One region of the Pantoea sp. X-Soil-YNGN-785 genome, then DNA from elsewhere that is predicted to be linked to it. Evidence: predicted binding sites of a transcription regulator. Region 1 holds the regulator's gene; the other holds the start of a gene.
What was found. The regulator PurR, encoded in region 1, represses purine synthesis genes. The targets are predictions, from matches to a motif close to CANGCAAACGTTTGCNTG.
Positions count from the first base shown of each region.

Region 2: a site for PurR is predicted at 3,659-3,676, ahead of AC6I8E_RS11510 (NCS2 family permease). Genes of this name have one in related genera too.

Region 1 covers NZ_AP035942.1:1,812,700-1,828,887, forward strand. Annotated here, with positions in the region: tRNA gene AC6I8E_RS08390 (tRNA-Val) at 1-17, opposite strand, end outside; gene AC6I8E_RS08395 (MATE family efflux transporter) at 170-1,543, opposite strand; gene AC6I8E_RS08400 (riboflavin synthase) at 1,746-2,405, shown strand; gene cfa (cyclopropane fatty acyl phospholipid synthase) at 2,734-3,882, opposite strand; gene punC (purine nucleoside transporter PunC) at 4,193-5,395, opposite strand; gene punR (DNA-binding transcriptional activator PunR) at 5,503-6,408, shown strand; gene purR (HTH-type transcriptional repressor PurR) at 6,405-7,430, opposite strand; gene cydH (cytochrome bd-I oxidase subunit CydH) at 7,712-7,801, shown strand; gene AC6I8E_RS08430 (C40 family peptidase) at 7,849-8,658, opposite strand; gene AC6I8E_RS08435 (Grx4 family monothiol glutaredoxin) at 9,023-9,358, shown strand; gene rnt (ribonuclease T) at 9,402-10,070, opposite strand; gene gloA (lactoylglutathione lyase) at 10,191-10,598, opposite strand; gene AC6I8E_RS08450 (alkene reductase) at 10,715-11,812, opposite strand; gene AC6I8E_RS08455 (TetR/AcrR family transcriptional regulator) at 11,863-12,459, opposite strand; gene AC6I8E_RS08460 (DUF1289 domain-containing protein) at 12,634-12,873, shown strand; gene AC6I8E_RS08465 (aldo/keto reductase) at 12,942-13,838, shown strand; gene sodC (superoxide dismutase family protein) at 13,923-14,441, shown strand; gene AC6I8E_RS08475 (hypothetical protein) at 14,571-15,038, shown strand; gene AC6I8E_RS08480 (FUSC family protein) at 15,039-16,188, opposite strand, start outside.
Region 2 covers NZ_AP035942.1:2,455,829-2,472,016, forward strand. Annotated here, with positions in the region: gene AC6I8E_RS11500 (AMP nucleosidase) at 1-1,154, shown strand, start outside; gene AC6I8E_RS11505 (hypothetical protein) at 1,497-1,775, shown strand; gene AC6I8E_RS11510 (NCS2 family permease) at 2,109-3,407, opposite strand; gene AC6I8E_RS11515 (response regulator) at 3,830-4,573, shown strand; gene AC6I8E_RS11520 (SDR family oxidoreductase) at 4,613-5,344, opposite strand; gene AC6I8E_RS11525 (AraC family transcriptional regulator) at 5,480-6,364, shown strand; gene AC6I8E_RS11530 (D-lyxose/D-mannose isomerase) at 6,417-7,097, opposite strand; gene AC6I8E_RS11535 (ABC transporter substrate-binding protein) at 7,141-8,079, opposite strand; gene AC6I8E_RS11540 (ABC transporter permease subunit) at 8,169-9,149, opposite strand; gene AC6I8E_RS11545 (sugar ABC transporter ATP-binding protein) at 9,160-10,674, opposite strand; gene AC6I8E_RS11550 (ATP-binding protein) at 10,822-13,431, shown strand; gene phnE (phosphonate ABC transporter, permease protein PhnE) at 13,385-14,269, opposite strand; gene phnE (phosphonate ABC transporter, permease protein PhnE) at 14,266-15,126, opposite strand; gene phnD (phosphonate ABC transporter substrate-binding protein) at 15,221-16,147, opposite strand; gene phnC (phosphonate ABC transporter ATP-binding protein) at 16,174-16,188, opposite strand, start outside.

The DNA of each region.
Region 1 (16,188 bases):
AACTGAGCTAAGAGCGCAACATGCTGTCAGGGCGACAGCGGGGACGAATATTAACGGCAGCGCAGAAGCCTGGCAAGGGGAAAATAGTTTTTTCGCCATGACTGAGCAGCAACTGTGCTAACCGTCGTTTTTTTCGTCATTGCGGGCTATAAATAACCCGCTTTTACGGTTATCGCGCCGCGCGAGCCAGGATGATTTCCGCAGGTGACCGCTGTAAACGCCTGATGCGCCAGATCATCATGACCGCCGCCGAGGTCAGACCGATAATAAAGCCGCACCAGAAGCCCGCTGGTCCCATCCGGGGCACCAGCCAGTCGGTCAGCGCCAGCAGATAGCCAGCGGGCAGTCCCAGCAGCCAGTAAGCGATAAAGGTAATAAAGAAAATCGAGCGCGTATCTTTATATCCCCGCAGGATCCCGCTGCCAATCACCTGTATCGAGTCCGAGAACTGATAAATCGCTGCCAGCAGCATCAGCTGTGCCGCCAGTGTGACCACTTCGGGGTTGTCGTTATAGAGCAGGGCAATCTGATGACGAAACGTGACGGTAAAAATGGCGGTCAGCGCTGCCATGCTGATGCCCACACCCTGGGCGGTCCAGGCGGCGACTCTTGCCTGCTCGGTAGAGCCCTGGCCCAGACGATAACCGACGCGGATGGTGGTCGCCACACCCAGCGACAGCGGCATCACAAACATCAGGGAACTGAAGTTCAGCGCAATCTGGTGGCCAGCCACGTCAACGATGCCCAGTGGCGACACCAGCAGAGCCACAACGGCAAACAGCGTGACTTCAAAGAACAACGCCAGTGCTACCGGCAATCCCAGCGTCATTAAGCGGCTCAGAATCGGACGCGAAGGCGGCGACCAGCGACTCTCCATCCGGATATCGCGCATGCTGCCCATCCGGCGTACCCAGAAGCGCATGCAGATAAACATCACCCAGTAGACCGATGCCGTTGCCACGCCGCAGCCGACGCCACCCAACGCGGGCATGCCGAAGTGGCCGTAGATAAAGACATAGTTCAGCGGGATGTTAAACATCAGGCCCAGAAAGCCCAGCACCATGCCGGGTTTGGTTTTCGACAGCCCCTCGCACTGATTTCGCAGCACCTGAAAGAAGAGATAGCCTGGCGCGCCGAACAGCAGGGCGTGCAGATAGCCCTCGGCTTTAAGCGCCAGCGCGGGATCGATGTCATGCATCGCCCGGATAAGATAACCGGCGTGCCACAGCAGCACCATAATCAGCAGTGAGACAAAAAAGGCGAGCCAGTAGCCCTGGCGGATCTGTTCGCCGATGCGTTCGCGGCGGCCTGAACCGTTAAGTTGCGCAACGGTGGGCGTCAATGCAAGCAGAAGACCATGACCAAACAGGATGGCCGGAAGCCAGACAGAGGTGCCGACAGCAACGGCGGCCATATCCGTGGCGCTCACTGCGCCGGCCATAATGGTATCCACAAATCCCATTGCGGTTTGGGCCACCTGAGCAAGGATGACCGGAATCGCAAGGGCCAGCAATTGACGCGCTTCTGTTAAATACTTCTGCACGTTAACACCTGACTTATTAAATGAATTAAAAGGGCAGAAAAGCCCGGGGAATAGCGCGAACCAGTGTAACCGGGGTAACAGAATTCGCCAATCTTTGTCACACAATGCGTTTTGAACCCCATTAATGGGGTGAGGTGGGCTGAAATCTATCAGCCTACCGGAGCTGTGATAAACTAGCGTAAACTTCGCAGAGGCAAAGACTATGTTTACCGGTATTGTGCAGGGCACCGCAGAAATCGTGTCCATTGAAGAAAAAGAACTGTTTCGTACCCACACTGTCCGACTGCCGGAAGAGCTCCTGCCGGGACTGGCGCTGGGCGCATCCGTAGCCCATAACGGGTGCTGCCTGACCGTAACGGCAATCGAAGGTGACCGCGTCAGTTTCGATTTAATTAAAGAGACATTGCGCGTGACTAACCTTGGTGATTTACGCCAGGGCGATGTGGTGAATATTGAGCGTGCAGCGAAATTCAGCGACGAAATAGGCGGTCATCTGATGTCAGGTCATATTATGACCACCGCTGAAATCTGCAAGATTATCCAGTCAGAACACAATCGCGAAGTCTGGTTTAAAATCCAGGATCCGATGCAGATGAAATATATTCTGCATAAAGGTTTCGTCGGCATCGACGGCATAAGCCTGACGGTAGGTGATGTGACGAAGACCAAATTCTGCGTCTATCTGATTCCGGAAACGCTGGAGCGTACGACTCTGGGCGCGAAGACCTTTGGCGACCGGGTCAACATTGAGATCGATCCGCACACACAGGCAATCGTAGAGACCGTTGAGCGGGTGTTAGCCCAGCGCGATGCCGCGGCGGCAATGAGTATGCTGACCGGCCAGCCTGCCGCCGAGAGTTAATAACCCGCAAAGACTGCTGGAAAGCCAAATCGTGTGATTCTGGCAGCAGTATAATAGCCCGAAGCGCAGGGAACACAGTCAGAAGAGGAAAGCGTTCCGCAACTGGGACAAAAACGCCGGGAGCGTTTTTGAACAACGCAACGCGTTGGCCCGGCAACGGGCGCACCTCAGGGATGAGGTGCGTAATCGCGCGGGCCGAGCATGTCAGGGATGACGGGTTTTGCGACTTTCCGATCTGACTGTGTTCCCTATGCAGTTCCACTCTCAAAACAGGCCAGTTTTTTAAAACCTTCAGCACGGGATCACCCTCTTAACAAACTGACACTCCCTACCGCGCCACCCGTAATCCGCCCTCAACACCGCGACTGAACACAATCTGCCACAGCTGAATATCCCGCGCGCGGAAGGCGCCGGCACAGGCATTAAGATAATAGGAGAACATCCGCTTAAAGCGTTCGCCATAGTTATCAGCCAGCTCCGGCCAGGCCTGCAAAAAGCGCTCATGCCAGGCCATCAGCGTTTTGTCGTAATCGGCCCCAAAGTTATGCCAGTCTTCCAGAATAAAATGCGGCTCGCTGGCATCCGCCACGTGACGCACTGAAGGCAGGCAGCCGTTGGGGAAGATATATTTGTCGATCCAGGGATCGACACTCATATCGGTTTTAATCGCGCCAATGGTGTGAAGCAGAAAAATTCCGTCAGGCTTTAAATTACGATCAACCACATCAAAATAGGTGGCGTAATTCTTCGGCCCGACATGCTCGAACATGCCTACTGAAACGATGCGATCAAACTGCTCATTCAGATCGCGATAATCCTGCAACAGAATCGTGACGTCTAATCCACTACAGCGCTGCTGCGCCAGTTTCTGTTGTTCGGCGGAAATCGTCACGCCATGCACGTTGACGCCATAATGACGTGCGGCAAATTCCGCGAGTCCGCCCCAGCCACAGCCGATATCCAGCAGCGACATTCCAGGTTCCAGCGCTAATTTACGGCAAATCATATCCAGCTTGGCTTCCTGCGCCGTCGCCAGGGTCGTAGCTTCTTTCCAGTAGCCACAGGAATATTGCATATAGGGGTCGAGCATCAGTGAAAAGAGATCGTTACCCAGGTCGTAATGCTCTTTACCGACAATCCAGGCCCGCTTTTTCGACTGCAGATTGGTTAAGCGGGCAGCGGCAATGCGCAGCGTATCTTTAAAGTGATGCGGGAGTTGCTGATCGAGTTTATGTTTCAGCACCTGATGGAAGAAAATATCCAGCCGATCGCACTCCCACCATCCATCCATATAGCTCTCACCGAGCCCAAGCGATCCCTCCTGCAGAACACGCTTAAAAAAGCCGGGATGATTAATATGAATATCCCAGGGACGTGAACCATTAATTTCAATATCCGCTTTTTCCAGCATCTCGTGGACGATGCGATACCAATGGTTTTCTTCAGGGCTCACTGCTTCTGCATAAGATGAACTCATAGCTTTTCCACCACCTGTCCAATCTGAACCTGAACAAAGAGTAGTCAATTTCGTCAGGCATTGAGAAACGGTACGGATGACTCCGCACACCGGTTGACTGTGTGATACAGAGGACTGGACTAGCCTGCAGCAGGTCGGTCTGGGTAAGAATAACGCGCGCGAATACCGTCCCGGCAACAGGGTGCCAATCAGATTATTACGTTATTATATTGTTGATTTATTACAGATTTGTTGACCCGGATGAGTATATGCTCACGCGGGTCAATATTCAATGACTTATTGTTAGGAGGCTAACGAAAAAGTCAGTGTGTCAGTGATTATCCTGGCAGGCAGGTTGCGCGGAGGCAACAACAGTTTGTGCGCTTGCGGTACGCTGTATGACGTAACCCACCAGCGCCAGCAGAATCGTCACCGTCATCATCAGCGTAGTGGTAAACAGTGCATGCGTTAATCCGGCAGAGACTGCCAGGCTTGCAGCGAAGCAGAGTCCTAGCTGTAAAGTGTTCTGCAATGCGGCCGCTTTACCGGTGGCGTGCGGGAAGGGCGTCAGCGCACTGGAAACCACGATTGGATAGATCGCACCGTTAGCCAGCGCCATACCGCAGAACGGCACCATCAGGCTCACCAGCGTGCTGCCGCCTGACAGCGCGACGGCAAACAGCGCCAGAATGCTCAGGCTGTAAATGCCCAGCAGCCACGGTAACAGCTGAGCGCCATTAAAGCGGTTAAGAAGGGCACGACAGCCGAATCCACCAATCAAAAAGGCGAGCGTCTGGGGCACATAACTCAGGCCGATATCGGCGGGTGAAAGGCCCAGATCCGCCAGAATAAACGGCGAGCCGGTCAGCCAGGCAAAAAAACTGGCTGAACAGGCGGAGTAGACCAGCACGTTGCCGCTGTAAACCCGTGATTTCAGCAGAGTGAAAAAGCCAGGCTGGGCTCCTTTCTCGCGTGCTTCCTGGCGTACGGTGGGCAGGCGCAGCGTGGTCAGAATCAACGCCACCGCAATCAGCGTCAGCACCAGGAAAATCGAACGCCAGTGGAAATGGCCGATGAGCCAGGCACCCAGCAACGGGGCCAGCGCCGGGGAGAGCGCAACCAGCGGCATAATCGTGGCAAAGACTTTGTTAGCGCGCGCGGCAGGATAGCGATCCACTACCAGTGCCTGCCAGCTCACGGCCGCAGCACAGACGCCAATCGCCTGCACAAAGCGCAGCGCCAGCATCAGAGTGATATCATTCACCCACAGCATGCCCGCACAGCCGATGCCAAACATGGCCAGTCCGGCCAGCAGCACCGGTTTACGTCCAATGCGATCGGAAAGCGGTCCCCAGAAGAGCTGCCCACAGGCGAAACCCGCCAGAAAGAGACTCATACTGGCGCTGATCAGGCCCGGCGAGGTATTAAACGTTTGCTGCATCGCACCAAAGGCGGGCAGGTACATATCTGTGGCTAAAAAGCCGAGCATGCTCAGCAGGGCAAGGTAGGGCATAAATCCTTTATTCGACAACATCTCATTCTCATTTTTGCAGGATGAACGCGGCAGAGTGTAAAAGGTGCGTTTGCCGCTGTGAAACGGTAATATTTGCCGATTGCTGTTAAAATTTTTGAAGGCAGATTATGTGGTCAGAATATGCATTAGAGGTCGTTGACGCGGTCGCCCGCGGGGGCAGCTTCAGCGCCGCTGCTCAGGAGCTGCATCGGGTGCCCTCTGCCATCAGCTACACGGTGCGTCAGCTGGAGAACTGGCTGGCAGTGCCGCTGTTCGAACGCCAGCATCGCGAAGTGGTGCTGACGCCAGCAGGCGAACATTTTGTTCGGGAAGGGCGCAGCGTCATCAAAAAAATGCTTGCCACCCGGCGTCAGTGTCAGCAGCTGGCCAACGGCTGGCGCGGGCAGCTCAGCATTGCCGTTGACCGCATCGCCAAACCTCAACGCACCCGGCAGCTGGTCAAAGACTTCTATCGCCACTTCCCCGATATGGAACTGATCATCAGCTATGAAGTCTTTAACGGCGTCTGGGATGCACTGGCCGACGGTCGGGTGGAAGTTGCGATTGGGGCCACCCAGGCGATTCCGGTAGGCGGACGGTTTGCATTTCGAGATATGGGTACGCTCAACTGGCGCTGCGTGGTCGCGCCCGATCATCCTCTGACTCAGGCGAACCAGATCGATGATGACACGCTGCGTAGCTGGCCGTCACTGGTGCTGGAAGATACATCACGCGCACTGCCGCGTCGTATGACATGGACGCTGGATAACCAGCGCAGGCTGGTGGTGCCGGAGTGGCAAACCGGACTGGAGTGCGTGCAGGCAGGCTTGTGTGTGGCGATGGTGCCGGGTCATCTGGCCAGACCACTGCTCGACAGCGGCGAGCTGGTCGAACTGACGCTGCCGGTGGCATTTCCGGATAGCCCCTGTTGCGTCAGCTGGGCAGAAGATCGCGCATCACCGGCGACAGGCTGGTTGCTCAGCTATCTGGGTGATGCGCAAACGCTTAATCAGGAGTGGTTAAGCGAGGATTAGCGGCGATAGTCGCGGAACGGACCATCTGCCACTGAACGGCGCTCAATCAGCGTCGGATGGACTTCAATCGTTTGTGACACTTCGCGCTTACTGGTGATGCGGTCAAGCAGCATATCCAGCGCTTTCTCACCCAGCTGGGCTTTTGGCTGATGCACCGTGGTCAGGGCAGGGGCGAAATAGCGGGCGTTGCGCACATTGTCATAGCCGATGATCGAAATATCCTGCGGTACGCGCAAACCCATCTCGTCGGCGGCGCAAATGGCCCCCATCGCCATGATGTCACCGCCGCAGAACACCGCCGTAGGGCGTTGTTTCTGTGACAGGATCTGCTGCATCGCCTGATAGCCTGACTCCGGCTCAAAGTCACCCTGTACAATCCACTCGGCACGCGGCTGAATACCCGCTTCTTCCAGCGCCTTCAGAAAACCGGCATGGCGTCCGCCGCCGGTATTGCGCTCCATCTGACCGGGGATAGCACCAATATCACGGTGTCCGCGTTCAATCAGATAACGTCCCGCCAGATAGCCGCCCTGGAAGGCGTTATCGAGAACTGTATCAGTAAAGTCGGCGCGCGATTCGCCCCAGTCCATCACCACCATCGGGATATTGCGGTTCTCTTCCAGCATCTGCAGCAGATCGTCCGGATACTCAGAGCACATCACCAGCAGACCATCGACGCGCTTCTGCGCCATCATGCTGAGATAGGCGCGCTGTTTTTGGAGATCGTTATGCGCATTACCCAAAATCAGCGTATAGCCTTTGTCAAAACAGTGGTTTTCAACCGCTTCAATAATTTCAGCGAAATAGGGCGCTTCGCTGGAGGTGGCAAGCAGGCCCAGCGTTTTGGTGTGGTTTACTTTCAGGCTGCGCGCCACAGCACTTGGCGAGTAGTGCAGTTCCTTAATTGCCTGCCAGACCGCCTCGCGTGTTTCTTCAGCGACAAAGCGGGTTTTATTGATGACGTGCGAAACGGTGGTCGTTGAGACGCCAGCGCGTTTCGCCACATCTTTAATTGTTGCCATGAAAATCGGACTCCAGTGCTTACCTAACTCTATGATAAGCGTAATGTTAAACGTTTGCGTCTGCTCAGGGTTTTTTCCGCAAAAATGCGGCTTTTCTGGCCGGTAAACAGGCCGCTGGCGGAGAAAAAACGCCAGAAAAGATGCGCAAACGGAATCAGGGTTGCGCGCGTTGCGCAACAAAGGCGGGATTCTAACAAGGCTGAACGGATAAAACGAGATTTTTACCGGACCCTGTGGGAAAATGCCATATCCCTGCAAAGTGTGTGACTAAGGAGCAAGCAATGAGTACCGATTTGAAACTGGCTTTGATGACCACTGTCGGCTGTCTGCTGATGATTGTGGCCTTTAGTTTTACTGCCATTCTGCACTAATAAAAAAAGCCGGGATTATCCCGGCTTTTTTCTGACTGTTCTGCTGCTCAGCGTATCGTTTTCGGCGTCATCACCCGACGGGCACCAATATAGTGGCGCTGCCAGTAATCTTCCCCTAATGCACTGATCTGAATATCTTTGCCGGTACGTGGCGACTGAATAAACTTGCCATCGCCCAAATAAACGCCGACGTGGTCCGCTGTGCCGCGGCCATTAATACGGAAGAAGACCAGATCGCCTTTCTCCAGCGACTCACGCTTGATCGGCGCGGCGTCACGCAGGTGATACATCTCGTTAGCGGTACGCGGGATCTTAAATTTCACCAGGTCTTTATAGGCATACCAGACCAGACCGCTGCAATCGAAACCGGTATGTGGAGAGGTGCCGCCCCACTGATAGGGTTTACCCAACTGCCCCATCAGCTTGGTCATTGCAGTCTCACGCGCCTTCTGATAGCGCTGGCGGTGGGATTTGCTCATTTTAATCGTGCCTGGCTCGCGGGTGGTGACCTCAGCGGTTTTCAGCTGGCGCTGATGCCCATAGCGTTTCTTCTCTTTATTTTTTTCTTTGCTTTTGCTGATACGGGCGGTTTTGAGCGAGGTCTTCTTAGCAGGCGTCTGATTAGCAGTGAGTTCGACTTTTTTCTGTTTTTTCGTTTTAAGTTTTTGGTCAGGGCTGAGACGAGTTTTTTTCGTCACCGTTTTTACCGGGCGACGCTTGCGGCGTTCATCGTCGCGCGCACTCTTTTTCTCTGCTTTATGCGTATTGACGTTCACCGGCGCGTGAGGCGACGCAGCGGCGATGTTGAAAAACAGTTGCGCAAAGGCCAGCATAAAAAGCGTAATGATTAAACGCATAGTCCATTAATTAGTTAAGTTGTCAGGGCCACTACGCACCGCGACAAAGTTGAGATTAATCTGATCCAGGATCAGTGCCCAGGCCATTCTAGTCCAGTTCGCTTAAAAACTGTAATGCCTTTTAATGTTAATCTTTGCAGCCCACGTGATTGCACTGAAAATGAACATTTTCAGCATGTTATACCAACGGAATTATTACGAATTATTAAACTGTTACCAGCTGTTAATACCTGAAGTTAAATGTCCTGCGCACGGGACTTAACAATGATGGTCATTTAATCGGGCAGGGAGCAAAATCTCATTTTCAGTCACGCTGTGAAGTCGCTACAATAAACAAACACGAAGTAACGAATTAAGGAAGGCAATTATGAGTACTGTAGAAAAAATTCAGCGCCAGATCGCAGAAAACCCGATCCTGCTGTACATGAAAGGTTCCCCGAAACTGCCAAGCTGCGGTTTCTCTGCACAGGCGGTGCAGGCGCTGTCAGCCTGCGGTGAGCGTTTTGCTTACGTGGATATTCTGCAGAACCCGGACATTCGTGCTGAGCTGCCGAAATACGCTAACTGGCCGACCTTCCCGCAGCTATGGGTGGATGGTGAACTGGTTGGTGGATGCGACATCATCGTCGAGATGTTACAGCGTGGTGAACTGCAGTCGCTGATCAAAGAGACCGCAGAAAAATTTAAAGAAGCAGAATAAAAAAAGGCCGACATTATGTCGGCCTCTTTCATTGTGGCATCCCTTATGCGGATGTCGTGGCGTCTGCGTCGCCCCCGGCGAAGGGCAGAGGCCAGCCACCTAACCGTTTCCAGCGGTTCACCAGCTCGCAGAACAGTGTCGCCGTCTGCTGAGTGTCATAGAGCGCTGAATGCGCCTGCGTACTGTCAAACTCCATTCCCGCCGCAATACAGGCTTTCGCCAGCACCGTCTGACCCAGCACCAGTCCGCTCAGCGCTGCGGTATCAAAGGTGGCAAACGGGTGAAACGGATTGCGCTTCAGGCTGGCACGTTCTGCTGCCGCTGACATAAAGTTCAGATCAAACGTGGCATTGTGCGCCACCATAATGGCGCGATTGCAGCCGCTATCTTTAATGCCCTTGCGCACCATTTTGAAAATGGCGTGCAGCGCCTCATATTCACTCACCGCGCCGCGCAGCGGATTACTCGGATCGATACCGGTAAAGGCCAGCGCTTCCGGATGCAGCAGCGAGCCGACAAAGGGTTCGACGTTGAAATGCAGCGTCTGGTCAATCTGAATCCATCCCTCTTCATCCATTTTCAGCGTGATAGCGGCAATCTCCAGTAACGCATCGGTTTGCGCGTTGAAACCAGCGGTTTCAACGTCGATCACCACCGGATAGAAGCCACGGAAACGTTGATTGAGTGCATTAGGGGAATTCGATTCAGACATCAGGATCTCGTTGCAGAAAAAGGGCAGCGCGTATTATGGCAAAAAACGGGGACGGGTGCAGCAGATGAAGCGCAGAGAAAGGGATTCAGCCCACCGGGTCAGGCGGGCTGAGGGGCAGGTTTAGTTGCCCAGGCCGTTACCGGCATCTTTGTTCTCGATCAGCTCGATTTTGTAGCCATCGGGATCTTCAACAAAGGCAATAATGGTGGAGCCGCCTTTAACCGGGCCCGCTTCACGGGTCACGTTGCCGCCATCTTTGCGGATACGTTCGCAGGCTGCTGCTGCGTCATCGACGCCCAGCGCGATGTGACCATAAGCATCGCCGAGGTCATATTTATCAACGCCCCAGTTGTAGGTCAGCTCGATCACCGCACCTTCGCTTTCGTCGGTGTAGCCTACGAACGCCAGGGTATATTTATATTCGGTGTTTTCGCTCTGACGTAGCACGCGCATGCCCAGCACACGGGTGTAGAAATCGATTGAACGTTGCAGATCGCCAACGCGCAGCATGGTATGAAGTAAACGCATAACATCCTCTTTTAAATAAAACGCCATCGCCGGATGACCCAGGCGCTAAGTATAGCGATGAAAATCGCCATTGAATAATGGCTGCCGTCATCGTCCCGGACGGCAGCCCAAACAGATTACAGTGTCGGGTAGTCGATATAACCTTCCGCGCCGCCGCCGTAGAAGCTTTCCGGGCGCTGTGGGTTGAGTGGGGCATCCTGCTGCAGACGCTCAACCAGATCCGGGTTAGCAATGTAATCACGACCAAATGCAACCGCATCGATCAGACCGCGACCAATCAGATCATCCGCTTTCTCAACGGTGTAAGCACCGGCACCAATGATGGCGCCCGGGAAGAGATCGCGCACTTTCTGACGGAAGGCGTCGGTGTAAGGCTTGCCGCCGGCCCAGTCTGGTTCAGAGAGGTGCAGATAGGCGATGTTGCGTTTTGCCAGCTCACCGATGTACCACAGCGCCGCTTCTTCTTCATCCGGACCGTTGTCCAGATTCTGGAAGCTGCCGATAGGCGAGACGCGGATACCAATGCGATCGGCTGACCAGTTGGCGATCACCGCATCGACCACTTCCAGCGCAAAGCGACCGCGTTTTTCGATGCTGCCACCATATTCGTCGGTACGCTGGTTTGAACCCGGTGCCAGGAACTGGTGAATCAGGTAGCCGTGCGCGGAGTGCAGCTCAAGCAGGTCGAAGTCTGCTTCACGTGCGTTCGCCGCAGCCTGACCAAAATCGGCCACGATCTGCTGGATCTCTGGCACCGTCAGTTCGCGCGGTACAGAGGTGTCTTCGCGATAGACGCTGCCATCTTCAGCACGCAGTGACGTACGCGTACCCGCTGCAATGGCGGATGGCGCTACCGGTGCTTTGCCTTCCGGCTGCACGCTGTTATGCGAGATACGACCGGTGTGCCATAACTGTACGGCGGTATGACCGCCTGCCTGATGGACACCTTCGTTAATCACTTTCCATGCGGCAATCTGCGGTTGAGTATGCAGGCCTGGCGCACCGGCATAGCCTTTTGCCTGGAAAGAGATCTGGGTTGCTTCGGTGATAATCAGACCGGCGCTGGCGCGCTGACGGTAATACTCCGCCATCATCGGGGTAGGGATGTCGCCTGGCTCAATGCTGCGCAGACGGGTCAGCGGTGCCATAAATACGCGGTTTGGGACGGTAATTGCGCCGACTTTCAGCGGACGAAACAGCTGGGTACTCGCCATAATAGCTCCTGATTAGTAGACCAGTCGTCTACAAACACGTTTTTTAAAAATCAGTGGCTTTTAAGCCACTGTTCGATGGTACTCAGTGCCAGACGCAGTGGCTGCGCCTCGCGGGAAATTTTGCTCTGCAGACTGGCGCCCAGCCACAGCAGCGACAGCAACTCTGCCATCTGAGCGGGGGGCTGCGGCAGGCTCAGCGACTCCTGCTGCTCTGCGGCAATCAGCGTCCGGGCATAGAGCGCGGTGATCTTTCCTGCACCCTGCTGCAGTGCGTCTCGCATCGGCTCTGAAAGATCGCAGACCTCAGCAGAAACTTTCACGCCCAGACAACCGACAATGTGTCCCTGCTGCACAAACAGCTCAACCGCAGCACGAAAATGATTTAGCAGACGTTCACGCGGTGTGCCGTCTGTCTGGTTGAGCTGTAACTCAACATCCTGCAGATAACGCGCAAAGTAGCGTTCCAGTAACGCCACGCCAAACACCTCTTTAGAGCGGAAATAGTAGTAGAAGGAGCCTTTCGGCACCGCCGCCTGCGTCAGCAGTTCGCTGAGGCCCATTCCGGTAAAGCCGCGTTGCAGACAGAGCTGTTCACCTGTCTGGAGCAGGTGTTCGCGGGTTTCATTGCGTTGTAGCGTCTTATTCATGGCAGAGAGAGTAGTAGACCGGTTGGTCTAATGCAACGCTGCACCGTGCATTTGGCACAGAGTGTTAACTCACCCGTGAGAGAAAAGGATAATTCTGACGGGGCAAAGCTTAATTCCTGTGCATCCAGGCTACGCTTTTTACTGGACTGTTTATTCTGTTAATCCGGAGTCATGGTGGCCGAGCAGCTTGAGTTTTTCCCGGTTCCCAGCCCCTGTCGCGGCATCTGCCAGACCGATGCACGTGGCTACTGCCTGGGATGTTTACGCAGCCGCGATGAGCGGTTCAACTGGCTGCGCTTCAGCGATGCGCAAAAGCGGGAAGTCATTCGTCTCTGTCAGCAGCGTCGTCTGCGCCTGCAGCGGCAGCAGAAAGGCGAAGAGCCACCCGAGCCACAACAGCCGGAGTTATTCTGACGACTTTCCGCTTTCCGTTATACTCTCTGACACACTAATTACAGCCAACGCGCAACAGGGAGAACGTCATGTTAGAACCGCAGGCCATCGCTTTACAGGGCCCCGATTTTTCACCGCTGGTTATGGGGTACTGGCGTCTGATGGAGTGGGGCATGTCGCCGCAGGAGCGGGTTGCGTTTATTGAGCACCATCTGAGGCTCGGCATTACTACCGTTGATCATGCGGACATTTACGGCGACTACCAGTGTGAGGCGGCCTTTGGCGAGGCGCTGAAGCTGGCTCCCGGACTGCGCGATCAGCTTCAGATTGTGACCAAGTGCGGCATTGCCACCCGCGCCCGACCTGAACATCAGATTGGCCACTACATTACCGACAAAAATCATATCCTGCAGAGTGCTGAAAACTCGCTGCGCCATTTCCACACCGATCGTCTCGACCTGCTGCTGATCCATCGTCCCGATCCGCTGATGGCGGCTGACGAAGTGGCTGAAGCCTTTATGGCACTTCATCAAAGCGGCAAGGTGCTGAATTTTGGCGTCTCGAATTTCACACCATCCCAGTTTTCACTGCTGCAATCCCGTCTGCCGTTCTCGCTGGTCACAAATCAGCTGGAGATTTCACCCGTGCAGCAAAGCGTATTACTGGATGGATCGCTGGATCAGTGCCAGCAACTGCGCATTCGTCCGATGGCCTGGTCCTGTCTCGGTGGCGGACGTCTGTTCAACGATCCTCACTTCCAGCCCCTGCGTAATGAACTGGAGGTGGTGCGGCAGGAAACCGGTGCCACCAGTCTGGAGCAGGTGGTCTATGCCTGGATACTGATGCTGCCGTCGCGGCCTCTGCCGATCATCGGCTCAGGCAAAACGGCGCGCGTCAGCGAAGCCGCCGGGGCACTGGATTTATCCCTGTCGCGGCAGCAGTGGTTCCGTATTCGCAAAGCGGCGCTGGGATTTGATGTGCCCTGAAGCGTAAAACTGCGTCAATCTTCGGCAAAATAGTGCAACAGCGACCAGACTTATCTCAAACCCTGGGATACAAATGGAGTCAACATGAAAATGAAAGCAGTTGCGCTTTTTGCGCTGATCGCCTGCGGCTCAGCACAGGCTGCCAGCGAGCAGGTTACGATCCATCAGGTTACCGCTGAAGGGATTGGCAAATCGCTGGGCACCGTTAAGATTGACGAGACCCAGTATGGTCTGCAGTTTACGCCGGACCTGCAGGGACTGAAGCCGGGCATTCACGGTTTTCATGTCCATGCTAAAGGCAGCTGTGAACCGGGTGAATCTGAGGGGAAAGTGGTCGCCGCCGGTGCGGCTGGCGGTCACCTGGATCCGGCTAACAGCGGCAAACATCTGGGGCCGTATGCTGAAGGTCACCTGGGCGACCTGCCCGCGATCTATGTTGATGAGAAAGGCAGTGCCACCTATCCGGTGCTGGCGCCACGGCTGAAGTCGTTAAAAGAGATCAAAGGCAAAGCGCTGATGGTGCATGCTGGCGGAGATAATCATGCCGATCATCCTGCACCGCTGGGCGGCGGCGGGGCGCGTTATGCCTGCGGCGTTATCTGAATTTCCGGGCGGCAGGCAATAGCCGCCCTTTTTATCCCGCCTGTTTATGAATTGTTATACCATCCCCGTCATTTCCCCCCTATGATATTGATTCAGGTAAGAAAGCGTGATGAGGAAAGGAGCGGGAAAATGAAATTCAAGGGTGCATTACTGCTGTGTCTGCTGCTGGTGGGATGCGATAAACCCAATGATACGCAGCTGGTCACTGAAACCGGACGGGAGCTTCAGCGCACCATTGATACCAGCAAGATGCGTGTCACCTGTGAAAAGATCGCCAAAGGTCGTGAATGGCTCAGTCGGAACATGGTGCGCAAGCTGGAAGCGCAGGGGTGCGATCAGGTTTTTCGCAGCGCCACTGAAACCAATTTCACTGACACCACAATTTATCGCCGCACCATGACCATGGTGTGCGGTGGCATTCACGGTCAGAGTTTTACCGGCACCGAACTGACGCGTCGCTTTATCTTCTCACCTGATGAGAAAGCGCTGGTGATTGAACCGATGACCGAGATGGATAAAACCCGCTTCGAGGGCCATAAAACGCTGCAACAGCTGCAGGATGATTTTAACCGTCAACAGCAGCAGTATTGCCAGTAATCACTCCGGCACAGCCTGCTTCAGCTGTGCCAGCGAACAGCGTAATCGCCAGATAATCCCCGCCAGTTCGCTGGCCTCATTGTTTTCCAGCGCCAGTAACGCGGTAATGGTCGCTTCCAGTTCCGTCAGCATCTGTTCCAGCGAACTGTGCCGTACGCCGCGGCTGCTGATAATCTGCTGTAAATTTTGCAGGCTGTTATCGCGAAATGCCATCAGCGTTGCTGAACCGGCGCGCCATTCACGCAGCTGCCAGACGATATGCGAACAGTTGAGCAGCACCACGCCCCAGCGCAGAAGCCAGACGCGCGCCTGCTCATCCCGGCTATGGCTGAGCTGGCTGATGCGATGATAAATCTGCGATTCAAAGCGGCTCTCGCTGAGCCGGGGTCGTTGCCGCAGCTGATCGAGAAACGCCAGCCGCAGTGCCCGGATATGCCGCCGGCTGCGCCGCGCATCGGAGCTGGGCCGCAGGATCTGAAACGCCAGCCAGGCGAGCAGCACTCCGCAGACTTTGGCGATGTTATCGTTAAAAAAGTCCTGATAATCCCACGTGGGCGGGTTAGTCACCGCGATAAACGAGCCCATAAAGACGATGAACTGCCCCCACATCCCGGCGCGCTGTTTCTGCTGCAGCTTGAAGAGTTGCAGCGTCACCAGCAGCGGAAACAGAAACAGTAAAAACGGCCATAGCTGACCGATCTGCACCATCAGGCCAAACTTCATCACAAAACTAAATGCAAACAGCCACAGCAGCGTTTTCAGCAGCAGCGTGACGCTGCCCCCGGGTGAAGGGGCAGAGGCATAAAGCACGCAGGCAATGGCGGTCAGGGTGAGCGCCGAGGCCCCGGAAGACCATTGCGTATTAATCCAGAAGGCGCAGCCCAGTACGATCACGCAGAAGGTGCGCAGGGCGCTCCAGCCCGCTTCGGCACTGTCACTGTCACGCGCCAGCGCCGGAACCGGCGGTGGCTGAAAGCGGGTATCGGCATCGGCGCGATCCAGCAGACGGATCCAGCGCAGCACGTTGAGGTACATCCAGCAGAAGTAGCGCAGCCGCTGACAAAAGGCGCGCTGCCGGTAGTCGCCATCCGCTGCGGGTGTCACGCTGCGCAGGATTTGCGCCAGACGATATTTATCACACGCCGGTTTT
Region 2 (16,188 bases), 640 kb from region 1:
TGGCAATGCTGGAGAAGGAGTATCAGCTGGAGATCGACGTGGTGCCGTCCAGCCAGGAGATCCCCTATCCTTACGTGATCGACGGTTCCGATCTGTCGCTGGATCGCACCATGAGCGCCAGTATTGCGCGCCACTTCCCGACTACCGAGCTGTCACAGATTGGCGATGAGACCACCGACGGTCTGTTCCACGCCGACGCCAAATTTCCGCTGTCGCACTTCGACGCGCTGCGCACCGACTTTTCGCTGGCCCGCCTGCGTCACTACACCGGCACCAGCGTAGAGCACTTCCAGCCGTTTGTGCTGTTCACCAACTACACCCGTTATGTGGATGAGTTCGTGCGCTGGGCAATTGAGCAGGTGCGCGATCCCAACACCCCTTACGACAGCCTGGCCTGTGCGGGTGACGTGGTGCTGACGGCCGACACCGCCGACAGCGAGTCGATGCTTTCTGATCTGGCGTGGAAGAAGCATCAGATGCCTGCCTGGCATCTCACCTCACCTAATCGTCGCGGCATCACGCTGATTAATATCGGTGTCGGCCCGTCGAATGCCAAAACCATCTGCGATCATCTGGCGGTGATGCGTCCGCACGCCTGGCTGATGATTGGTCACTGCGGCGGTCTGCGCGAGAGCCAGCGGATCGGCGACTATGTGCTGGCCCACGCCTATCTGCGTGACGATCACGTACTCGACAGTGTGCTTCCGCCAGACATCCCGGTGCCAAGCATTGCCGAAGTGCAGCGCGCACTGTATGACGCCACCAAATCGGTAAGCGGCATGCCAGGCGAAGAGGTGAAACAGCGCCTGCGTACCGGCACCGTGGTGACCACCGACGATCGCAACTGGGAGCTGCGCTACTCCGCATCGGCCCTGCGCTTTAACCTGAGCCGCGCGGTAGCGGTCGATATGGAGAGCGCCACCATTGCCGCACAGGGCTATCGTTTCCGTGTACCGTACGGCACGCTGCTGTGCGTCTCCGACAAGCCACTGCACGGCGAGATCAAGTTGCCCGGTCAGGCAAACCGCTTCTATGAGGGGGCGATTTCAGAGCATCTGCAGATTGGTATCCATGCGGTTGAGCTGTTGCGCGCCGAGGGTGACAAGCTCCATTCACGTAAGTTGCGGACGTTTAATGAGCCGCCTTTCCGGTAGGTGTATCGCCGCTGGCTCGGGGAGTTTTGTTCGCTGCGCGAACGGGCTGGCAGAAGAGCTGATGCTGGGATGTTCGCTGCGCGAACGGGCTCTGAGAGGGGTTTCGTTCGCCTGATCAGCTGGGCAGTTTCAGTATCGCCTCTGCAGGCGACCGACAAGGGGCGCCAGTCGCCGCGCCCCCTTGACCCCCGGCTCCGGCCTGCTTCACCGCCGCTTCGCGGTCCCTTCGCTTCTTCAGGATTTCTCACGGACCGCCGGGACGCGCCATCCCTGGCGCGAACCCGCCTCTTCGCGACATCCCTGTCGCTCGTCCTGAAATCCCTCATCCGCTCAGCGGTTCAGATGGCCTCCCTGCCCCTCGCTGTTATCTCTTCTTTCTGTGTTGGCACGTTATCGCTTTACGTTTCCGGGATTGGCTCTGGCTCTGGCTCTGGCTTTGGCTTTGGCTTTGGCTTTGGCTCTGGCTTTGGCTTTGGCTTTGGCTTTGGCTTTGGCTGTGGCTGTGGCTTTGGCTTTGGCTTTGGCTTTGGCTTTGGCTTTGGCTTTGGCTTTGGCTTTTCAGGTCTGCAGACAATACAGCACCAGAGAAAACAAAAAGAAATCACAGGCGGGGGTTGGTGAGAGGCATCCGTAGCGCTGAGGAACAACCGGAGGCGAGGATGAGTCGACAGGACGTCGGCGAAAGGACGGTTCGCGCCAGGGATAGCGCGTCCGGACGGTCCTTCGGCCGCAGGGCGTGACGAAGGCACCCCGCACAGCGGGGCGCGCAGGCTGCCGGACGCCGGGATTGTTAAGGGGCGGGCGTCCGCCCCTTGACGCGTCCGCCTGCATGGGCAACCTGAAACTCCCCATCGCCTGGCGGGCGAAACCTGCTCAAAGCCAGCCCGCTGCAACGCGTACCCCGCTCATACCTGCCCGTCGCGAGGCGAAACTCACCCCGCCGCCAGGCACCCATCAGGCACTTAACCACCCAAGCTTAATCACAAACAGAATCGACAGGATCACCAGCGCCGCATTCACCTCTTTCGCACGACCGCTCAGCAGCTTCACCAGCGTCCAGGTAATAAAACCAAACGCGATGCCGTTAGCAATAGAATAGGTCAGCGGCATGGTCAGCGCAGTCACGGTAACCGGCGCGGCCGTGGTGATATCTTTCCAGTCGATATCTGCCAGTCCCGATGCCATCAATACCGCCACAAACAGCAGCGCAGGCGCAGTCGCGTAAACCGGCACGCTGGAGGCCAGCGGCGAGAAGAACAGTGCCAGCAGGAACAGCACACCCACCACGATCGCTGTCAGTCCGGTACGGCCACCGGCACTCACGCCCGCCGCCGATTCCACATAACTGGTGGTGGTCGAGGTGCCGAGCAGTGAACCAAACAGTGCAGCCGCACTGTCGGCAATCAGCGCACGCCCCATCTTGGGCACATTGCCCTGCTCATCCGCCAGACCGGCACGTTTAGTCACGCCCAGCAGCGTGCCGGTGTTATCAAACACATCGACAAACAGGAAGGCAAAGATCACGCTGATCAGGCCGACGTTAAATGCCCCGGCGATATCCAGCTGCAGGAAGGTCGGTGCAATCGACGGCGGCGCAGAGAAGACGCCCGCGAACGGCGACAGACCGATGCCCATCGAGATAAAGGTCACCAGCAGGATGCCGATCAGCACCGCACCGGTCACGCGACGCGCTTCCAGTACCACGATCACCACAAAGCCAAGCATCGCCAGCAGCGGACCCGGTTTGGTCAGATCGCCAATGCCCACCAGCGTCGCCGGGTTATCGACCACGATGCCCGCCCCTTCCAGGGCAATAATCGCCAGGAACAGCCCGATACCTGCACCAATCCCGGCGCGCAGCGGCAGCGGGATACTGGCAATAATCCACTCGCGGATTTTAAACAGCGACATCGCGAAGAAAATTACCGCCGAGAGAAACACCGCGCCCAGCGCAACCTGCCACGTGTAGCCCATGTGCAGCACCACGGTATAGGTGAAGAAGGCGTTCAGTCCCATGCCGGGTGCCAGCGCGATCGGGTAGTTAGCGATCAGCCCCATCAGCACGCAGCCAATCGCCGCCGCCAGACAGGTCGCGACAAACACCGCGCCTTTATCCATGCCGGTTGCGCCCAGAATGCTCGGGTTCACAAACAGAATATAGGCCATCGCCAGGAAGGTGGTGATCCCGGCGATAATCTCGGTACGAACCGTGGTGTTATGCGCTTTGAGTTTGAATAGTTTTTCTAACATCATCATCTCTCGATACAGGAGACAGCCGTCTCTCTTGCCAAAGGGGTTTGTATGCTGATTATTCTGTTTCCGGGACAGGGTTACCGGCCGCTGCATACTTGCGTGCCAGAACCGCCTGAAATCCCTGCGTTACCCACTGCCCAAAGCAATTGCCATGCCATCTGCCGACGCAATCGATTACCTGGCAGAGCCGGACACGCCTAAGAAGATTCCGAATCAAAACAGGGCGCGATTATGGTGCAATGCACCGATCCCGCGCAATCGTTTTCCTGCGGCAAATCAGCAACCGCCAAAAACTCTGCGCCAGCGCACGCTTCCAGACTCTCACAGGCGAAGCGGGTCACGTTTCAGCATGCTGCTTCAGCAACCTTCTCTGGCCTGTGTAGACTCCAGAATTAACTCTTTCGTAACATTGAGGCCGCGCCATGAAGCCAGCGATTTTGGTGGTGGATGATGATCCTGCTGTCTGCGACGTCCTGCAGGATGCGTTAAGTGAACATCTGTTAACGGTCTACCGCTGTCATCAGGGACGCGAGGCGCTATCGATACTCAGCGAGCACCCGGAGATATCGCTGGTGATGCTGGATATGATGCTGCCCGATACCAACGGGCTGCTGGTGTTGCAGCAGCTCCAGCGTCAGCGACCCGAGGTACTGGTGATTATGCTGACCGGTATGGGGTCCGAAGCGGAGATGGTGGTGGGTCTGGAGATGGGCGCAGACGACTACATCGCCAAGCCTTTTAATCCCCGCGTGGTGGTGGCCCGCGCCCGTGCCGCTTTGCGTCGCAGCGGGCGTATTGCACAGGCCGATCCTGAACCGGCGGGCTGGCGGTTTGGCGGCTGGCAACTGGACGATGGCCGCTGCCAGCTGTTTAATCCGCAGCGCGAACTGGTGCCGCTGACCCAGGGAGAATACAGCCTGCTGCGCGCGCTGGTGCGTCACGCCCGTAAGGTGCTGACCCGCGATCAGCTGCTGGAGCTGACCCACAGTGAAAGTCTCGATGTGTTTGACCGCACCATCGACGTGCTGATTATGCGACTGCGCCGCAAAATTGAAACCAACCCGCATCAGCCTGACCTGATCCGCACCATTCGCGGGCTGGGTTACGTCTTTTCCGCTGACGTAATGAAACCGGAAATCGCGCCGCGCGCCAGCCAGATCGCCTGAGTCATTCTGAGCGGCCTGCCAGTGACAGGCGTGCTCACCTCAGTCGTCATACGTTCCGCCCCAGGCACGCGGCACCAGATCCCCCTGTGCCTCTCCGCTTTCAACCATTGCCAGAATTTTTTCCGCCACGCGCTCAGGCGCGTGCGCGAATGCGGCGCTCTGCTCAGCCTGCGCAATCGCGGCTTCCTGTCCCAACTTCACCGACTGATAAAATTCTGAGCGGGTCATAAACGGATACACCGTGGAAACCGTAATCCCGGCCTCAGCCAGTTCCAGCCGCGCCACGCCGGAGAGCATATTCAGCCCCGCTTTGGAGCTGGTATAGGCCGCCGACCCTGGATACGTTGCCAGCGTCGCCCCGGAGCTGACGTTGATAATGCGCCCTGCGCCCTGCCGCCGCATTGGTGGGATCACCGCCTGCATCATCATCAGCGGGGCAATCAGGTTCAGCTCAAGCAGCGCCCTGAAATCCGCCGCCTCTATTTCCTCAACCGCCGCGTACAGCCCCTGACCAGCATTATTGATGAGCACATCAATCTGGCCAAAGCGTGCCAGCCCCTGTCTGACGGCGTTTGCAATCTGGCCAGGCTGAGTCACATCGCAGGCTACTGCCAGCGCTTTGCCTGATCCATCCGCGAGAGCATCCAGTCGGTCTTTGCGTCGTGCCAGTAAGATAACCCGCGCACCCGCCTGCAGCGCCGCACGCGCCGTGGCTTCACCGATCCCCGACGATGCTCCAGTAATCATGATCACTGCTTCTTCAATTTTCATTTCATACCATCCTGCTCAAAGACCAGAGAGCGAGAATAATCCTCAGCCGGTTGCGCGGCGGCTGCAATCCTGCCTAAAATTTGCCCATTCCTGCTTTTCTTCTGTCAGGCGCTGAATCCGCCGGAGTCACGCAATATGAAAGGCCTTGAAGCGTTAAGAGATGAAGTGCTGGCGTGCGCGGCAGACGACCTCACTGCGACGACGATTCCGCGCGTGGATCTCTATCGCGTCAGCCAGCCGATGGCTCTGCCGCCAGAAATCTATCTACCGTTCGTCAGCCTGATCCTGCAGGGAGAAAAAAGGCTGCAGGTGGGCGCACAATCCATCCGCTATTCCGCAGGTGAAATGTTTACCGCGTCGTTCGATCTGCCCGCCACTGGCGACATCACTGAAGCCAGCGAAGCCTCGCCCTATCTCGCCGTACGTCTGACGCTCGATTTCGCCGCCATCAGCGATCTGCTGCATCAGATGCCTGTGACCGCTCTTCCCGCTACGAACAAAGGCATTTCGGTTAACAGGGTGGATGATGCGCTGGCGGATGTCTGGCTGCGGATGGTGCGCCTGCTGACAAAACCGGAGGAGATCGCGGTGATGGCGCCGCTGGTGGAGCGCGAGATGCTTTACCGGCTGTTGCTGGGTCCGCAGGGCGGCGTGCTGCGTCAGGCAGCAGAGTTAAACGGGCATTTTGCGAAGATCAGAAAGGCGCTGGTCTGGCTGCGCGCGCACTATGCTACCGCGTTTCGCATTGAGACGCTGGCAGCGATGGCGGGCATGAGTCTGTCGGCCTTCCATCGTGGCTTTCGGGCCAGCACCGGGCTTTCGCCGCTGCAGTATCAAAAACATCTCCGGCTCTATGAGGCGCGCAAAGCGCTGGTGCTGCGGCCCGGCAATGTCGCCGCCGTCGCGGCAGATGTGGGCTACGAGAGTCTGACGCAGTTTACCCGGGAATATGCGCGCCTGTTCGGTGAACCGCCCGCACGCAGCATCAGAAAACTCAGGCTGACCGGCACTGAAACATGACAGGTAAGCGAACTTGATGCGCCCTGCCATTCTGCGCTCAGTGGAGGGCAACTCACAGAAAGCCGTTCGCATAGTCATTACACAGCAGCCAGCGCGGCGCTTCATCTTCATTCAGCGGGTTGAAACGGGCCAGCGGCGTCAGAAACACGTTGTCATTTTCATCATCGTTGGGCATCGATACCTCACCCACCAGCACGTCGCCGAAGCCGTTTTCGCCCCAGAAACTGTGCCAGACGCCCGCCTCCAGCGTCACGCTTTCACCCGGAGAGAGTCGCAGCTGTGTTCCGGCAGCATGGATCTGGCGCAGGCCATCCAGCGACACCGCCACTGGCGTGTCAGCCAGCCCGTCGCCGTCGCGGTTATGCAGTTCGACAATCAGGTTGCCGCCGCCGCGATTGATAATGTCTTCCATCTTGCGCGGATGATAGTGCATCGGCGTCAGCTGCCCTTCGCGCACGTGCATCATCTTCTCGGCGTAGGATTTATGCCACGGCTGTCCGCCTGGCGAGCCGTTACGCAGCGTAAACAGCGTCAGGCCAGTCTGCATAAAATCTGCCGCGTCAAAGCTGGTGAGATCCCAGCCCAGCCGTAGCGCCAGAATCTCCTGTATCACGTCGCGATCCTGCGCACGCTGGCTGACGCTGTAATCGGCCCACGGCGGCAGATGCACATCCTGCTGGCGGAAAAACTCGCGTGTATGCTGCAGGTAGTCATTAACCTCTGAACGTTGCATGGTGGCCTCCTGAGAGCGGCACCCGAAGGTGCCGCCCTGACGCTTATTTCACCGTCCAGCCCTGATAGCTGCCGATATTATTACGATCGATCAGTTTCACCGGGATCAGCACCGGTTTATCCGGCGCGGGTTTGCCCTGCAGGATGTCATAACCAATCTCGACCGCTTTGGCCGCCATGACCTGCGGATCCTGGGCTGGGGTGGCGACAAACAGCGAGTTTTTACGCTTCAGCGCCTCTTCCCCGTCCGGCGATCCATCGACGCCCACGATGAAGAATTCGCTGCGCTGCGCCTGTTTCGCGGCTAAGTCCGCGCCAATCGCTGTCGGGTCGTTGATGGCAAACACGGCGTCAATTTTCGGGTTAGCCGAGAGCAGACCGGTCATCACTTCCAGTCCGCCTTCACGACTGCCTTTGGCGTTCTGGTTGTACGAGAGCAGCTTGATGTCCGGATGGGTTTTCAGCTCGTTCATGCAGCCTTCAACACGGTTCTGTACGGCTGAAACCGGCGGTCCGTTGATGATAACCACGTTGCCTTTGTTCTTCAGGCGGTCAGAAATATATTTACAGGCCATTGCGCCCGCCTCGGTGTTATCGGAGGTGATGGTCGCATTGGCGCCATCGGCGGCCACGTCAACCGCCACCACCACGATACCGGCGTCACGCGCCCGCTTCACCGCCGGGGCGATCCCTTTGGAGTCCGCGGCGTTGAGGATAATCATGTCGACTTTGGCCGCAATAAAGTTATCAATCTGGCCGACCTGCTGACCGAGGTCGTAGCCGCTGGAGACCAGCGTGACATTGACCTTATCGCCCGCCAGCTGACGCGCCTTCATCTCTGCGCCTTTAGTGATCTGCACGAAGAAGGGGTTAGCCAGGTCGCCGACCGTGACGCCGATAGATTTGAGTTCTTTTGCCTGAGCCAGGCCGGTGCTGAACAGCGTTGCCGCCAGCAGCCCGGTTACAATCGGATTAAAACGCATAGACCTTCTCCTGCTGTTTTCAAGGTGCCAACCGCTTAATGGCGTTTTTGGGTGGCGGCGGCGACACGGCGCATCCGCCCTTTTAAGCCTCAGCTCACATGATGACGGGTGCGGTATTTGTCGATCAGGACTGCGATGATGATGACCGCGCCCTTGATCACCAGCTGCCAGAAATAGGAGACGCCCATCAGCGTCATGCCGTTATTCAGCGTGGCGATAATCAGTGCGCCAATCAGGGTGCCGGTGATGGTGCCGATGCCGCCGACAAAGCTGGTGCCGCCGAGGATCACCGCCGCAATCGCATCCAGCTCGTAGCCGACGCCGAGGTTGCCGTTGGCGCTGTAGAGCCGCGAGGCGCTCATTAAGCCGCCCAGTCCCGACAGCAGGCCGCTCATGCCGTAGACAAACAGCAGCACCACGCCAACCTTGATGCCGGTAAGACGTGCCGCCTGGATGTTGCCGCCGACCGCGTAGATATGAACGCCCAGCGTGGTGCGGCGCAGGATGAACCAGCAGATGGCGATCACCGCAAAGGCAATCACAATCAGCCACGGCACCGGCCCGAGATAGCCGTTACCAATCCACTCAAAGTTAATATCGGAGTTAATCACCGTGGTGCCGTTCGCCAGCAGATAAGCCGCCCCGCGCAGCGCGGTGTAGGTGCCGAGCGTGACGATAAAGGGAGGCAATCCGGCCCAGGCGACCAGGATACCGTTGAACAGCCCCATCACCAGACCCGCGCCCAGCGCCATCGGAATGGTCAGCGAGGCAAGCATCGGATCCAGCGACGCCACCAGCGCCACTACCGCCGTGGTGCCCAGCATTGACCCTACCGACAGGTCGATACCGCCGGTCAGAATGACAAAGGTCATGCCCGCCGCCAGCACGATATTGATCGACGCCTGGCGGGTGATATTCAGCAGGTTCGCTTCGGTAAAGAAGTTCGGCGTAACGAAACCAAACACCGCCACGATCAGGATCAGAATCGGCAGGATACCTACCGTTTGCAGCAGATCACCCATCAGGGCGCGTTTCAGCGTCGGCGCGTTAGTGCGGGCCAGTTGTGACATGGTGGTCTCCTCAGATTTCGCCTGCTGACGTGCTGTGCGCACCGGTTGCCAGCGTCATAATATTTTCCTGACTGATGTGGCTGCCCTCCAGTTCACCGACGATGGTGCCTTCGTGCATCACGTAAACGCGGTCGCTCATGCCGACCACTTCCGGCAGTTCGCTGGAGATCATTAAAATCGCCACGCCCTGCCGCGCCATCTCCTGCATCATGCGGTAAATCTCGCTTTTCGCGCCGACATCGACGCCGCGCGTCGGCTCATCAAGGATCAGAATGCGCGGACCAATCGCCACCCAGCGCGAGATCAGCAGCTTCTGCTGGTTGCCACCTGACAGGCCGCCCGCCCGGACCTGAGCGTGCGGTACACGAATATTGAGGGAGGCGATCGCCTCCGTAGCGATGGTCTGCCCTTTGCGGCGGTTGAGCATCCCGTAACTGGCGTCGCGCTCCAGCGTCGCCATCACGATGTTCTCCTGCGCCGCCATCTCCAGAAACAGCCCCTGCTCTTTGCGGTTCTCGGTGAGGAAACCGATGCCGCGCGCAATCGCATCGCGCGGCGAATGAATGGTGACCTTCTCGCCGTCGATCCAGATCTCGCCCTCTTTCGGCTTATGCACGCCAAAGATCAGCTGCGCCAGTTCGCTGCGCCCCGCACCCACCAGCCCGGCCAGCCCGACAATTTCCCCTGCCCGCACAGCCAGACTGCTGGGATGCACTTTGCCGCCGTCGGTCAGATGATTCACCGCCAGCCGGATGTCGCCCAGCGGGATAGCGCGGTCTTTGTTAAACAGGTCGCTGAGCGGCCGCCCGACCATCATCCGCACCAGTTCGCTGGCGTTGAGCTGGTCACGCGTCAGGCTGCCGACATACTCCCCGTCACGCAGCACGCTGACGCGGTCGGACAGCTCATAGACCTCCGCCATGCGGTGACTAATGTAGATGATCGCCATCCCTTCGCTGCGCAGCCGTTTAATCAGCGCGAAGAGCTGTTCAGTTTCACGGTTTGAGAGCGCGGCGGTCGGCTCATCCATCACCAGGATGCGGCTGTTGCGCTGCAGTGCGCGGGCGATCTCGACCTGCTGTTGCTCGGCGATGCTCAGACGACTGACAAGATCCCAGGCGCTGAACTGCGCGCCGAGCCGGTCAATCACCCGCTGCGCCTCTTCGGCCATCTGCCGCCGCTTCACCAGCCCGCCGGGCGCGATTTCACTACCCAGAAAAATGTTCTCCGCCACCGTCAGGTTGGGTGCCAGGTTGATCTCCTGATAAATCAGGGTGATCCCGGCAGCCAGCGCCTCTTTCGGCCCCTTAATCGTATAGGGCTTGCCTTCAATGAGAATTTCCCCGCTGCTGGCGGTATAGGCACCGGCCAGAATCTTCATCAGTGTGCTTTTACCCGCGCCGTTCTCTCCCATCAGCGCGTGAACCTCACCGGGATACACCGTGAGATCGACGCCCTTCAGGGCATAAAAATTGCCGAAGCGTCGGGTAATGCCCCGCATTTCCAGTATCGGTGTGGCTGTCATCGCCCTGCTCCTGCGGACTGTGGATAGCCGCCAGTTAAGCAACGCCAGATAAACGGAAAATGTCAGCGGCCATTCATATTTGTCATAAATGCCCGACGTCACGCTCCTATACTCGGCCCACGGTTGCCGTGAAGAAGAGGTCGTGGGATGCAGCACAGTTATCCGTGGCAGGCCGGGGCGCGTGGCCGCCTGTTGATGTTCAATCTGCTGGTGGTGTTGGTCACGCTGATGGTGAGCGTGGTAGCGATCGTCGGCTTTCGTCATGCCGGGGCGATTCAGGAGCAGGCACAGGCGCAGACGCTGGCAGATATGAACGGCAGCCTGGCGCTGGCACGCGACACCGCTAACGTCGCGACGGCGGCCGTGCGGCTGTCGCAGGTGGTCGGGGCGCTGGAGTATCAGAGCGAATCACAGCGGCTGCAGCAGAATCAGCAGGCGTTACAGCAGTCGCTGAGCCTGCTGGCGAGTGCGCCGCTGGCGGCTCGTCAGCCGGAGCGCATCGCCCGGATCCGCGCCCGCAGCCTGATGCTGGAGCAGACGATTAACAGCCTGCTGCTGAACAGCCATCAGCGGCATCTGCAGCGCAACAACATGCTGAGCGATCTGTGGCAAACGCAGATTCTGCTCAGTCATATCGACCAGCGGGTGCAGCGGGAACAGCGGACGCGGCCGGATGCCGCACTGCGCGAGCAGACCGAACGACTGATCACCATCGCCATCCGTACGCCCTCGCCCATCGCCGTGATTGAGCAGCTTCAGCAGATCATGACGCAGTGGCGCACGGTGCCGCTGACGGGTGTCACCGGCGAGCAGGTACAGCGGCTGCTGGTGACTCAGCAGCGCCTGTTGCCGCTGGCGGAGGCACTGGAGCAGAGTGACCTGGCGATCGCCTACGCCACCTACCGGATTAAAGCGCTGGTGGCGATGCTGAACGACGATATCAATGCGTCGGTGCAGCAGGTCGCGTTGCAGAGCGAGGCGCGCACCCAGGCCACCCACCACGAACTCGATTCGATCATCGGCTTTATCGCGCTGTTTGTGCTGCTGGCGCTGGCGATCACCGGCTATGCCGGTATCTATATTTATCGCAATCTTGGGTCGAGCCTGACGGCGATTGCCGGGGCGATGACGCGGCTGGCACAGGGTGAGCAGAACGTCAGCGTGCCTGGACTGCAACGGCGCGATGAGCTGGGCGAGCTAGCGCGGGCGTTTAACGTCTTTGCCCGCAATACCGCCTCGCTGGCCCACACCTCACGTCTGCTGAAAGAGAAGAGCAACCAGCTTGAGTCCACGTTTCTGGCGATGCGCGACGGCTTTGCCCTGTTCGATAACAACGGCCAGCTGGTGGTGTGGAACGCGCAGTATGCGGAGCTGCTGGGTATCGCGCCGCGTGAGCTGCATCGCGGCGTCCACTATCAGCAACTGCTGGCCCCGCTGGCGGTCGATCTGCACGATCCCGGTGAACCCCAGGAGATCCGGCTGGCCGATGGCCGGACGCTGGAGCTGCGCTTCAGCCCGATCCCGCGGCGCGGCATGGTCAATACCGTGCTGGACCGGACCTCACGTAAAACGCTGGAGGAGGCGCTACAGCACAGCCAGAAGATGAAGGCAGTCGGCCAGCTGACCGGCGGCCTGGCGCACGACTTCAACAATCTGCTGGCGGTGATTATCGGCAGTCTGGCGCTGACCGAAGGCCAGCTGATGCCCGGCCCGCTGGCCACCCGGATAGAACGGGCGCGGCAGGCGGCCGACCGTGCGGCCCAGCTGACGCAGCGCCTGCTGGCGTTTTCACGTAAGCAGGCGCTCTATCCGCGCGCGGTGTCGGTGGTCACGCTGGTGGATAACCTGCAGGGGCTGCTGCAGCACTCGCTGCTGCCGGGACAGCAGCTGATCATAGATGCGCAGCGTCCCGGCTGGCTGGCCTGGATTGATGCCAGCCAGCTGGAGAATGCGCTGATGAATCTGGTGGTAAACGCGCGTGATGCGATGCATCAGCAAAGCGGCGAAATCCGGCTGCGTATCCGGAATCAGCACCAGCCGCAAGGGAATGAAAAACGTGACCGGGTCACAATTGAGGTGATTGATCGCGGCTGCGGCATGTCCGCCGACGTTCGCGAGCAGGTTTTCGAGCCCTTCTTCACTACCAAAGCCACCGGCAGCGGCAGCGGACTGGGGCTGTCGATGGTTTACGGCTTTGTGCGGCAGTCAGGTGGGCAGATTGAACTGGAAACTGCGCCGGGCCAGGGCACTACGGTGCGTCTGCTGTTGCCGCGCGCAGCGGAAGCCGCTGCCACTGCCGTCATCGCCCCGCCACCGCCAAAGCCCGCCGAGGCAGAGGCAGCGAACAACCGGCTGATACTGGTGCTGGATGATGAACCGGCGGTGCGCCAGACGCTGTGTGAGCATCTGCACCAGCTGGGGTATCTGACGCTGGAGTGTGGCGACGGTGAAGCGGCGCTGGCGCTGCTGCGCCAGACGCCCGATATCGACCTGCTGATCAGCGACCTGATGCTGCCCGGCGAGATAAATGGCGCGGAAGTGATCCGCCAGGCGCAGCAGAGCTGGCCGCAGCTGGCGACGCTGCTGATCAGCGGTCAGGATCTGCGTCACCAGCCGGTGACGCTGCCGCTGTGTGAGCGACTGGCGAAGCCCTGGCAGCAGGTCCAGCTGGTGCAGGCGCTCCAGCGCGCCTGGCAGCGCAGTGAACGGCTTAATCGCGCGCAGCAGGCTGCCACAGCGGCACCGGCTTGCCGCTGATGTAGCGCTTACGCAGGCGGCTGGAGATCACATCCATCACCATGACCACCACCACCAGGATCAGCGTCAGGAACATCACCACGTCCCAGTTCCACAGCCGCATGTTCTCGGCGTAGACCAGGCCGACGCCACCCGCACCGACAAAGCCCAGCACCGCCGCAGAGCGGGTATTGGACTCAATCTGGTAAAGGCTCAGTGCCAGGAACTGCGGGAATGACTGGGTGAAGATGCCGAACCGGTGTTTCTGCAGGCTGTTGGCGCCGACCGCACCCAGCCCGCGACTGGGTGAGCGCTCCACCGCTTCGTGCCCTTCGGCATAAAGCTTACCGAGCAGTCCCACATCCTGCAGGATAATCGCCAGTACCCCGGCCAGCGGCCCCATCCCCACCGCACGCACGAATATCAGTCCCCAGATCGCCATATCGATACCGCGCAGCACATCGAACAGACGCCGCACAAGGAACGCCAGCGGCTTCGCGGCGCGATCGTGCATCACATTGCGCGCCGCCAGAAACGACAGCGGCAGCGCCAGCAGCGAGGCCGTCAGCGTCCCGGCAAAGACAATCCCTAAAGTGATCCCCACCTGTGAAAAATAGTAGCCAAACGGCCAGTTCAGGAAGTCGTGCCAGACAAACATCCGCAGGAAATAGCGCCCCAGCTGCTGGCAGCCCATCAGCAGGCGCGACCACTCCAGGCCAAATACCGAGAAGAAAAAGAGGTAATAGAGCAGCACCGCCAGCGCCATCAGCCCGATGCGGCGCAGATAGCGCGGCTGCGCGGCGAACAGTTCACGATGCTGCTGCTTCAGCAGTGCGACATCCGGTACGTGGCTTATCATGTCCGATCTCCTGTGACACGGCGACGAAGCTGGCCGGATAGCGTGTCCAGCAGCGACACCACGATCAGAATCAGCAGCAGCGTAATACTCACCTGATCGTAGCGGTCCAGTTTGATGTTGGTCATCAGCTCCTGGCCGATGCCGCCCGCGCCGACCAGTCCGAGGATGGTGGAGGAGCGAAAATTAATCTCCAGCCGCATAAAGCTGTAGGAGAGAAAAATCGGTTTCACCTGCGGCCAGAAGGCGAAGCGCATCCGCTGCAGCTTACTGGCACCGCAGGCGGCCAGGCCACGCACCGGCTTATCCGACGCCGACTCAATCGCCTCGTAAAACAGCTTGGTCAGGCTGCCCACGGTGTGCAGCGCCAGCGCCAGAAAGCCGGGGATCGCCCCGATGCCAAACGCCATGACAAACATCACCGCCCACGCCAGTTCCGGCATGGTGCGCAGAAAGGCAACAAAGGCGCGAATCGTTATTCGCACGCTGACCGGCGTCTGGGTATTATCGGCGGCAAAAAAGGCCAGTACCGCTGCCAGGGCGACGGCCACCAGCGTCGAAGCCAGCGCCAGCTGCAGCGTTTCCCAGATCAGCGGCAGCTGAATCGGCAGACGGTAGCCCCAGTAAGCCAGCGAGCCTTCGGTCTTACCGTCGGCAAACAGCAGCGGCAGATGCAGCACCGGCAGGATTTCGTGCAGATAGTCGAAGAAGTGCGGCAGTGACTGCCAGACGGTGAGCAGATTAAATTCTGCCACTCTCCCGGCCGCCAGATAGAGCGCCACCAGCAGCAGTGACCAGAGCAGCGTGTCACGTTTCTGCTGGCGGCGGATGCGTTGGTAATAGTGTTCGAAGTCGGTCAAGGGGGGTTCTCCGGCGCTAAAGCAGCGGGACGCAGGCGGGGTTGCCGCGTCCCGCCTTCCCCGCCTGGGCGGGGAAAGTCAGGGCATCGTCGGCTTAGCCGCGGCTGCCTTTCATCAGGTCACGCTTCATATCGATAATGCTTTTATAGTCAGCGACCGTCGCCTCACCGATATGCTGCTGGCCACCCACCGCTTTCACGAAGCAGGCGTGATCTTCCTTATCCAGCTTTTTAATTGCCGACACCACTTTCGCTTTGAAGTCAGCGGGCAGCTTGTTGCTGACCAGCACCGGCCCGTTGGGGATCAGCGGCGACTGCCAGATGATGCGGATCTGCTTCATCAGGTCCGGATGGTCCATGCGGATCAGGCGGCCAAACGCGCCAGAGGTGTAGCCGCTGTTGTAGTCACCGACCAGTGAAGTCCAGGTGACCGCGCCATCAAACTGGTTGTTCAGCACGCCCAGAATGTCCTGCTCATGGCCGCCGGAGAAGGTCACGCTGGAGAAGGTGTTGTTATATTTGTCATCCACCGAGCCGCCGAACATCTTCTTAAACGCCTGGTTGGGCATCAGGAAGCCGGACGTCGAGTCGGGATCGGCCATCCCGAACGATTTGCCTTTCAGGTCTTCCAGTTTTTTGTACGGGCTGTCGGCTTTAACGATGACGACAGAGTGGTAGCCGCGTGACTGATCTTTGTCATCGACTACGATGCCGACCACATCCACCGCTTTCGGGTCCTGAAGGTAGACCGAGGCAAACGAGGCTGGTGACATGCTCAGTACCATATCGATCTTGCCGCCCAGCAGGCCCTGGATCACGCCCGAATAGTCTGAGGCGTTGCGCATCTGGGTATCCACACCCAGCTCTTTATCAAAGAAGGTCTTCACACACTGATTGTCGCCGATCTGCTGGGTGGCGTTCTGCCCACCCAGAATCCCCAGATTAAGCTGTTTTGGCGCATCCGCTGCGCTGACACCCAACGCCATGACACTGGTCAGAAGTGCTAAAGAAGTCAGTTTCATTCGGAATTATTCTCTTGCTGTGGACGTTAATGGATTTGGTT